One region of the Rummeliibacillus sp. BSL5 genome, then DNA from elsewhere that is predicted to be linked to it. Evidence: a T-box and tRNA genes for the amino acid it is inferred to sense, from the RefSeq annotation. Region 1 holds a T-box; the other holds one or more tRNA genes.
The links. The T-box of region 1 lies ahead of proS (proline--tRNA ligase). A T-box ahead of a tRNA ligase gene usually reads a tRNA of that ligase, here a tRNA-Pro.
Positions count from the first base shown of each region.

Region 1 (4,412 bases):
AGCATTTTGGTACTATCCTGTTTTCGTAGGTTCAAGATCCGTTTCAGGTTTCAGATGGACTGGTTGGACCTGGGTGATTTTTGGTATTGATACAAGGAGAATTAGCTCGTTTACATGTTTTTAAAAACAATGTTGCCTAGGGCCTTGGATGAATAAGCCATCGTATCGTTATCTTGTTTGATGTACAATATTGAACATGCATATTTATCATAAAAACCTCTTTCTGATATAGCATCGGAAAGAGGTTTGGTATATAAGTTGTTATCAATTAATATTAAAAAAAAGCCAGCTCTCCTTTATTAGGAAAACTGACTGTTTTCATCTGTTATAGCTGTCCTTGTTGAATTCGATTAATTAGTTCCTCAAGCCAGAAAATCGTGTGTTCGGTTTTGGTCGATACATAACCTGTCATGTAGTTTACAAACTTCTCACTATCTTCATCTAGCTCAATCTGGTCTTTGAACCCAATTACGTGCGCCCATTGGCTTTCAATAGTTCGAGCTTTCTTTTCTAATATCTCTATCACTTTTTCTCGGTTCACATATTTGATATTTGCTATGCCCACGACCATATCTGTAATTTCTTTGGCATTCTCAAATAACTTGTATATGAGTTTAGGCAGCTCTTCGCGACCTTTTTCGGTAATCGCAAATACTTGCTTATCTGGTCGATTTTCTTCTTTTTTAATTTCAATAATTTCAATCAACCCTTTTTTAGCTAGGGAGTCAAAATTATAATATAGCTTACTTTCTGTTAATCCAGCTATTTGATCTAATGGAATCGGATCGGATAGGTGTTTTTTTAATTTATAAGGGTAGTTGGCACCCTCCATCAGTTTGCTCAATATAAAGATTTGAATAGACATACTAACACTCCTTCAAGAAGCATGTTAACTCTATTGTAACAAAAACTAGATAGTTGCTTCAGTCGAATTCTTTAATTTGTCTTCTTCAGTTGAAGATTCCTCTACTGGGATAGGTTTGTGAATAAATGTCACAATCCCAATGTTAATCAACATAGCAGCTGCGCCTACTGCAACCATTGACCAAATATATGGACTTGCACTGATGCTTCCGTATAAGTCAGCAAAGTATCCTTGTACAGAGTAATACATTGGTGAAATATAGCTCATCCATTTATACGGCAAGTACATCATATCCCGGGAAATAGTCGCGCCGTTTGCTAGTGTTTGAATGAGTAAAATTGGTAAGTTGAAAATCATCCCTACTTCACCAACTAAAAAGATTAAAATGGCTGTGAAGTTGAAGCAGACCATATAATTAAGAATTTGGTGTCCTAATACGCTGAAGAATAGACTGCCGCTTGGTTTATTAATTAAATATGCAATCCCTGTACCGGCTAGTGATGATATTACTGCCACTAACAATGCTGTTAATTGTACATAGCAGAATAAGCGAGTTTTACTTGCTTTTCCACGACTGCTCTTGAATACGCCTACTAATTGCATGGCACCAATCATCGCACCTGTATAACCAGCCATCGTTAAGAACATTGGCAACATGTTATTATTCATACCATCTGGCATCTCGTTAATTTTTACGACGTTTCCTACATACGACGTTTCAATCTTTTTGGCTAATTCAGCCGCTTGCTCTTTTGGTACATTCACGTTCATTAGAATGCCTTCTGCTGTCTGTTGAGAAAATTGAGTGCTAAATTGGTTATTGATTGCCGTAATGACAGAATTGATAGAAGAGGAAACGGTTGTAGCTCCGGCTTCATTGATTGTAAAGTCGATGCTTGAAGATGTTTCACCTTTTTGCATATTCTTAGAGAATGTTTTTGGAATGTGTACAACTAACGCTAAATCATTATGCTCTAAGTCCTTTAAGGCTTTTTTATTTGTTAAATCCATTTCAATTTTTTTAAACGGTAACTTCTCTTGTAACTGATCGGCAATCTTTGCACCGTATTCACCAGAATCATCATTAACTATGGCAATTGGTAATTTATCTATATTTCCTGGGATTGCCGAATAGCCAGGCAAGAAGATCCCTAACATGGCAACCGCATAAAAAATGCCCATGAATATGGCTCCGATTGCCCCTTTTGTTTTTAAGAATTGAGTAAACTTCATTTGTTGAATCCTTCCTTTTGCTAAATTCATTTATGCTTTATTTAAAATACTTTAATCAAAGTACTTTTTAAAAAGTATGTTAGTAGTTTATTTTAATTTAATCAGAAAGTCAATTGAAAAACGTGTTATTATCGTGAACCATTTGATAGAAGAACCAATTATAAAACCCCCTATCCATCGTCGAAAGTAACGGTAGGGGGAGCAGACTTATAAATCTTCTATCCATATTAGAAAAAGAATATGTTAATATGGTATACAAATTAGCATTTGTGTTGATACTAATGATTGAAGTATCTGAAACAAGTTGATATATTTGTTTATATATATAATCAGTGAAGTGATCAAGTAAATAAGAATTGTGAACCAGAAAGTATAGCCTAGGCTGGAAGCTATATCACCTCTTCTTATTGAACCCTGCCACGGAGATGTTAGTGAAAAGCTAACCGAGTCGTTTCGTTATAAACGTTTAGAGGGCATAAAGTTTATTTACGCCGAACTAAGGTGGTACCACGTCTACTAGCATAAAGACGTCCTTATTTGGACGCTTTATGCTTTTTTTATTTTTTCTAAGGAGGAAAAGAAAATGTCTCAAATGACAAACAATTTTTCAAAATGGTATATTGATACAATTCAAAAAGCAGATTTGATTGATTACACTCCAGTACGTGGATGTATTGCATTCAAACCTGACAGCTATGAGATATGGGAACATATCCAAGCGGAGATGGATAAACGATTTAAAGAAACGGGGCACCGCAATGCATACTTCCCAATGTTAATTCCTGAATCTTTTTTCCAAAAAGAAAAGGATCATATTGAGGGATTTTCACCAGAGCTTCCTTGGGTGACAGAAGCAGCAGGAGAAGAATTAGAAGAGCGTTTGGCGTTACGTCCAACTTCTGAAACGATGATTGGCCATCTATATTCAAACTGGATTAAAAGCTACAGAGACCTTCCAGTTTTAATTAACCAATGGGCAAATGTATTCCGTTGGGAAAAGAAAACTCTTCCATTCATTCGTACATCCGAGTTCCTGTGGCAAGAAGGTCATACTGCACATGTAGATGAAGAAGAAGCACGCAAAGAAACGATGCAAATGCTATCTATATATAAAGAGGTAGTTGAAGGACTTCTTGCTATCCCTGTTTATGATGGGCAAAAGACACCATCAGAACGTTTTGCCGGTGCGATTGATACTTTCTCTATTGAAGCGATGATGAAGGATGGAAAAGCTGTACAAGCGGGGACTTCTCACTATTTAGGTACAAAATTTGCGGAAGCATTTGATATCAAATACTTGAATAAAGAAAACAAGCATACTTACGTGCATACAACTTCTTGGGGAACATCTACACGTTTGATTGGCTCTGTTATTATGGTTCACGGTGACGAAAAAGGCCTTGTCTTGCCACCAAAGATAGCACCTACACAAGTGGTGCTTATTCCGGTCGGTCCATGGAAAAAGAATCCTGCCATTGTTGAGAAACTCGATGAAATTTTCGCGGCATTGAAAGCGAAAGGTATTCGTGTTCGTCTGGATGATTCAGATCAATCGCCCGGCTATAAATTTAATGAATGGGAGCTGAAAGGTGTTCCTGTCCGTATTGAACTTGGTCCTCGTGATTTAGAAAATCAGCAAGCTTTAATGAAAGCACGCGATGAGGATGAAAAAGTTTCGGTATCTTTAGATGCAGTCATTGAACATGTAGAAAAAGAACTTGAAATGATGCAAACACGCCTTTTGGAAAAAGCAAAAGCTTTCCGAACAGAGAATTCACACACGCATATTGAAACATTGGATGAGTTAACAACCCATTTAGAGAAGTCTAAAGAACAAGAAACCATTCCTGGTTGGGTTTTAGCTGGCTGGTGTGGAGATGACGCGTGTGAAGAAACGATAAAAGAAAAAACAAAATTCACTACGCGAAACATACCATTCAATCCGCCAACAACAAAGCATACATGCTTGAATTGTGGAAAAGAAGCAAAACATACAGTGTGGTTTGCCCGCGCTTATTAATCCAAATAAACAAAGCCCCTTTCTCATACAACAGAGAAGGGGTTTTTGTTTTGCTTATGCACCGACATATCGGGACAGTCTTCCGCATATGGTATGGTAAAAAGGTGGTGTCTGTGATTGAAACGTTGGATGATATGGAGTGTTGTTTTAGTAGCTTGTATTTTCATAGTTGTGTATGAAACCAAAGCATCTAATCGCGGATTCTTTATTTCCGAGACCTTGGGTGGCGTCAAGATAGCATTGGATGCGGGACATGGGGGGATTGATGGAGGGGCGTCTACAGATAAGTTGATT
Region 1 is NZ_JAVGCV010000005.1:4,305-8,716, reverse strand. It holds gene RCJ93_RS13565 (collagen-like protein) at 1-124, shown strand, start outside; gene RCJ93_RS13560 (PadR family transcriptional regulator) at 326-865, opposite strand; gene RCJ93_RS13555 (YhgE/Pip domain-containing protein) at 911-2,098, opposite strand; T-box leader at 2,422-2,636, shown strand; gene proS (proline--tRNA ligase) at 2,682-4,118, shown strand; gene RCJ93_RS13545 (N-acetylmuramoyl-L-alanine amidase) at 4,236-4,412, shown strand, end outside.

Region 2 (4,412 bases), on a different contig from region 1:
AGGCTCTATTCATTTTTACATTGGATATATAAACAAGAACCATTAAAATCGGAACCATCACAAGTACAATCCAGGAGAGCGTTGGATTCACAGTAAACATGATCCAAAAAGCGCCAATAAAAGTCATGATAGCGATAAAGAAATCCTCTGGCCCATGATGGGCAAATTCACCAATATCAAATAAATCGTTCGTTATTCGGCTCATGATATGGCCGGTTTTAGTATTATCAAAAAACCGGAAAGACTGCTTTTGAACATGTGTAAACAATTCTTCTCTCATATCAGTTTCAATATTTATGCCAAGTTTATGACCAAGATAATTAACAATAAAGTTTAAGATGGTACTCAATAGATACACGAGGAGCAAAAGGCCTCCTACCTTCGTAATCATTCCCCAGTTGTTTGTAGGAAGCAGCGTATCAATAAACTTTTGAACAGCTACAGGAAACGCTAGCTCTAAAATAGCCACTATAATGGCTGAACAAAAATCAATTATAAACAATTTCCTATGTGGTTTGTAGTAACTAAAAAACTGTTTTAGCATATGTATGAAGTCCTTTCTGAAAATTTCGTTATCCTAAATATCATACAGAACTTTTAAATAGAAAGCGACCCATTTTACCTATTTTAATTGTAAAGATAGGTTAAACCTCATATTGGCAGCCAGTCTATGGAAAGCTATTATATTTTTTAATGAATAAAGGCTGGCACACTTCAAAATTTGTGGTAAACATCTTTTTTGCATACAAAAAACCTTCAGAACAATACAAAATGCTCTAAAGGTTAGATTATGTAATGACCCCTACGGGATTCGAACCCGTGTTACCGCCGTGAAAGGGCGGTGTCTTAACCGCTTGACCAAGGGGCCATTATTGTATGGCGGAGAAGGAGGGATTTGAACCCTCGCGCCGGTTGCCCGACCTACACCCTTAGCAGGGGCGCCTCTTCAGCCACTTGAGTACTTCCCCATATGGCTCCGAAGGCAGGACTCGAACCTGCGACCCTCTGATTAACAGTCAGATGCTACTACCAACTGAGCTACTTCGGAATAGTAAATATGGTGCCGGCGAAAGGAGTCGAACCCTCGACCTACTGATTACAAGTCAGTTGCTCTACCAACTGAGCTACACCGGCATTTGATGGTGGGTCGGGACAGAATCGAACTGCCGACACTTAGAGCTTCAATCTAATGCTCTACCAACTGAGCTACCGACCCATCAAAATAAGAATCTATTAAACTAAAAAATGGCGGTCCGGACGGGACTCGAACCCGCGACCTCCTGCGTGACAGGCAGGCATTCTAACCAGCTGAACTACCGGACCATTTGGTTGCGGGGGCAGGATTTGAACCTGCGACCTTCGGGTTATGAGCCCGACGAGCTACCGAACTGCTCCACCCCGCGATAATAATATAGAATATAATTTTTTCAATCAACAAAGCATAATGACATCATACAAGGTTCGCCTGCTTCGATGTTACTCGCAATCATCATATTGCGATATGCTTCACCCCAGGATAATAATACGAATATGCTTTCGTAAACTACCGGATCATTTGGTTGCGGGGGCAGGATTTGAACCTGCGACCTTCGGGTTATGAGCCCGACGAGCTACCGAACTGCTCCACCCCGCGATAATAGTATAGGATATAATTTTTCTAATCAACAAAGCATAATGACATCTTCCACGCTTCGCTTGCGTCGATGTTAATCGCAAACTTCGTTTTGCGATTTGCTCCACCCCGCGATAATTATATATAATTTTTTTATGATAATGGAGGAGGAAGAGGGATTCGAACCCCCGCGCGGTTTGACCCGCCTGTCGGTTTTCAAGACCGATCCCTTCAGCCAGACTTGGGTATTCCTCCAGGAAATATGGCGGCCGAGGGGATCGAACCCCCGACCTTACGGGTATGAACCGTACGCTCTAGCCAGCTGAGCTAGGCCGCCATAGTATTAAATATTAAAATTGGTGGAGCCTAGCGGGATCGAACCGCTGACCTCCTGCGTGCAAGGCAGGCGCTCTCCCAGCTGAGCTAAGGCCCCAATGTATATATAGTATAAATGGTCGGGAAGACAGGATTCGAACCTGCGACCCCTTGGTCCCAAACCAAGTGCTCTACCAAGCTGAGCTACTTCCCGGAAATGGTGCGCCCAGCAGAAGTCGAATCCACAACCTTCTGATCCGTAGTCAGACGCTCTATCCAATTGAGCTATGGGCGCATGTTTGAAATAGAATTTCGAGCTAAAAGCCAAAAATTATGTATGTCCTACTAGTAATCCAGACCATTCTATTATTAAGCGGAAGACGGGGTTCGAACCCGCGACCCCCACCTTGGCAAGGTGATGTTCTACCACTGAACTACTTCCGCGTTAAAGACAAGATTAATTATATACCGACATTTTTATAAATGCAATACTTTTCTTGAAAAAATTATAAACAATATTGTTTATACTATTTCTTTCAGAAGCACTACCTTAATAAGTCTACAAGCTAAGCTTCAAAAAATCAATATAAATATAAATGTGTTGAATAGCGTAAGACAGTCTATTTTCACATCTATAACATTAATTTTTATTCAAAATTCGGCCAAGGAAAATCTCCACGATAATATTGTATTTTTAACTTTTCCAAATCGCTGTTCCATTTACAAAGTGCATTGGAATACTTTTTTTGGTCTTCTTCTCTGGATTTGAGTTTTATTCTCTTTGATAACTCTGCTACAGTCACCTCTAAACCATATTCCTCTACAAAATCATTTAAAGCTTGCCAACGTTGTTCATCTGTCCGACCAGATATTTGATAACCAAATTTTCTTAATTCACTAAAGTTTAATCCGAATTGTTTAGTTTTCTTCTCCACATTTTGAATATTGTACTTTTTAAACATTCTATAATTTTCTACTTCCTTTGCAGTAAAAACTTTCTCAAGGAAATATTGCATAATATCTCCTTTTAACAAGTCTATATTTTTTTGTTCTTCATTGATGATAGAAATAAATTTGTTTAGCTCTCGTAAAGTTTTGCTTAACGAATAGTCATGATAACTTTTATATAGCTTCGCAGAAAGTGGTTTATTCTGATCATGATAAAAAAGTTTAAACATTTTATTTTGTTCAAGTTGGCTTAATTTCTTATAATAAATTATGTATAAAAGTATATTTAGACCTTCTATATCAGAAAAGCACTTTAAGCTATTAGATTGCACAGTTCTTTCTAAGAAATGTTCTAGAAGCACACTCCAATTTTTCACTTTATACATGTGTAAGATTTTTAATTGAGTTTGAGGAGTTGTATTTGAAAAAAGCTCATGATAAAAATCCATATTTTTCTTTAATAGACTTTTTATTCTTTTGCTTTGATTCACATCTAATAAACTTAAACAATTGGAAAGAACGTAAATAAATTCTTCTATATATATCTTTGAATTTTCATCGTCAATGCCTATTCTAAATAGATGTTCAATTACTCTTTGCTTTTCCTCTAGGATACATTCTTTATTAAGTAGAACGGTAATGCCATCCGTGAAGTCCATAATTTTATTTTTGGCATCTATTTCCTTTCGTAATTTCTTCCTTTCTTCTAAAAGATTGTTATTTACCTTCTTGATGATGCCTATTTCTTTTAACAACAGTTCTTTTTCACTTTTCAGCTTCTGAATATACATATTTCGTCCCTGAATTTCATTTTTTAAAGCTTCTGTTTCTAATTGGGTGATATTTTCTAACTCATCAAAGAACTCATTAAAATTTTCAGTAATCATCTCTAATACATGATCTCTAGTAATTATACTAATCCCCCGCTTCCAACACTCATTAACGAGAACATTCGACATAAAAAAAGAAATTCCTTGTAATTTGAAATAAAAAACATCCGCATTCCTAAAATGCGGATGTTTTTATTAAGCTTTCTCTATCTCAAAGTGTTGAATCCAGTCGCTGTAGCTTCCAGTATATAATTGTATATCTTCATATGCCATTTCCTTTAGCATTGCGAATAACGGGGCAGCAGTGACACCACTTCCACAATAAACGGTAATTGGTTCTTTCTTAGATACTAGTTCCAACAATGTTTCATTAGGACAAAGTTTACCATCTTGTAATAATTGCTCCCAATCATAATTTATTGCTCCAGGAATATGGCCAGCAACTTGATCTATCGGCTCTATCTCTCCTTTATAGCGAGCATTCGATCGGGCATCAAGCAATGTTCTATCCACATGACCATCTACGATTTCCTTTACTGCTGTGCGGTCTGCATATAGGTGTTCCTGCCATTTTAAGTTTAAGTTTGATCGTTGGACAACCGTTAATTCATTCGACGTTTTGAAGCCTGCATTAACTAAAGCAGGATACCCTTCTTGTACAATCTGTACTTTCTGAAACCCGCCATACTTTAGTAACCACCACGCTC
Region 2 is NZ_JAVGCV010000001.1:298,656-303,067, reverse strand. It holds gene RCJ93_RS01550 (ABC transporter ATP-binding protein) at 1-544, opposite strand, end outside; tRNA gene RCJ93_RS01545 (tRNA-Glu) at 797-868, opposite strand; tRNA gene RCJ93_RS01540 (tRNA-Ser) at 878-968, opposite strand; tRNA gene RCJ93_RS01535 (tRNA-Asn) at 972-1,048, opposite strand; tRNA gene RCJ93_RS01530 (tRNA-Thr) at 1,059-1,134, opposite strand; tRNA gene RCJ93_RS01525 (tRNA-Phe) at 1,141-1,216, opposite strand; tRNA gene RCJ93_RS01520 (tRNA-Asp) at 1,247-1,323, opposite strand; tRNA gene RCJ93_RS01515 (tRNA-Met) at 1,327-1,403, opposite strand; tRNA gene RCJ93_RS01510 (tRNA-Met) at 1,557-1,633, opposite strand; tRNA gene RCJ93_RS01505 (tRNA-Ser) at 1,775-1,867, opposite strand; tRNA gene RCJ93_RS01500 (tRNA-Met) at 1,876-1,949, opposite strand; tRNA gene RCJ93_RS01495 (tRNA-Ala) at 1,970-2,045, opposite strand; tRNA gene RCJ93_RS01490 (tRNA-Pro) at 2,065-2,141, opposite strand; tRNA gene RCJ93_RS01485 (tRNA-Arg) at 2,146-2,222, opposite strand; tRNA gene RCJ93_RS01480 (tRNA-Gly) at 2,300-2,371, opposite strand; gene RCJ93_RS01475 (hypothetical protein) at 2,575-3,834, opposite strand; gene RCJ93_RS01470 (sulfurtransferase) at 3,901-4,412, opposite strand, start outside.
Region 2: it encodes a tRNA-Pro, which carries the amino acid that the T-box ahead of proS (proline--tRNA ligase) is inferred to sense. The anticodon was not compared.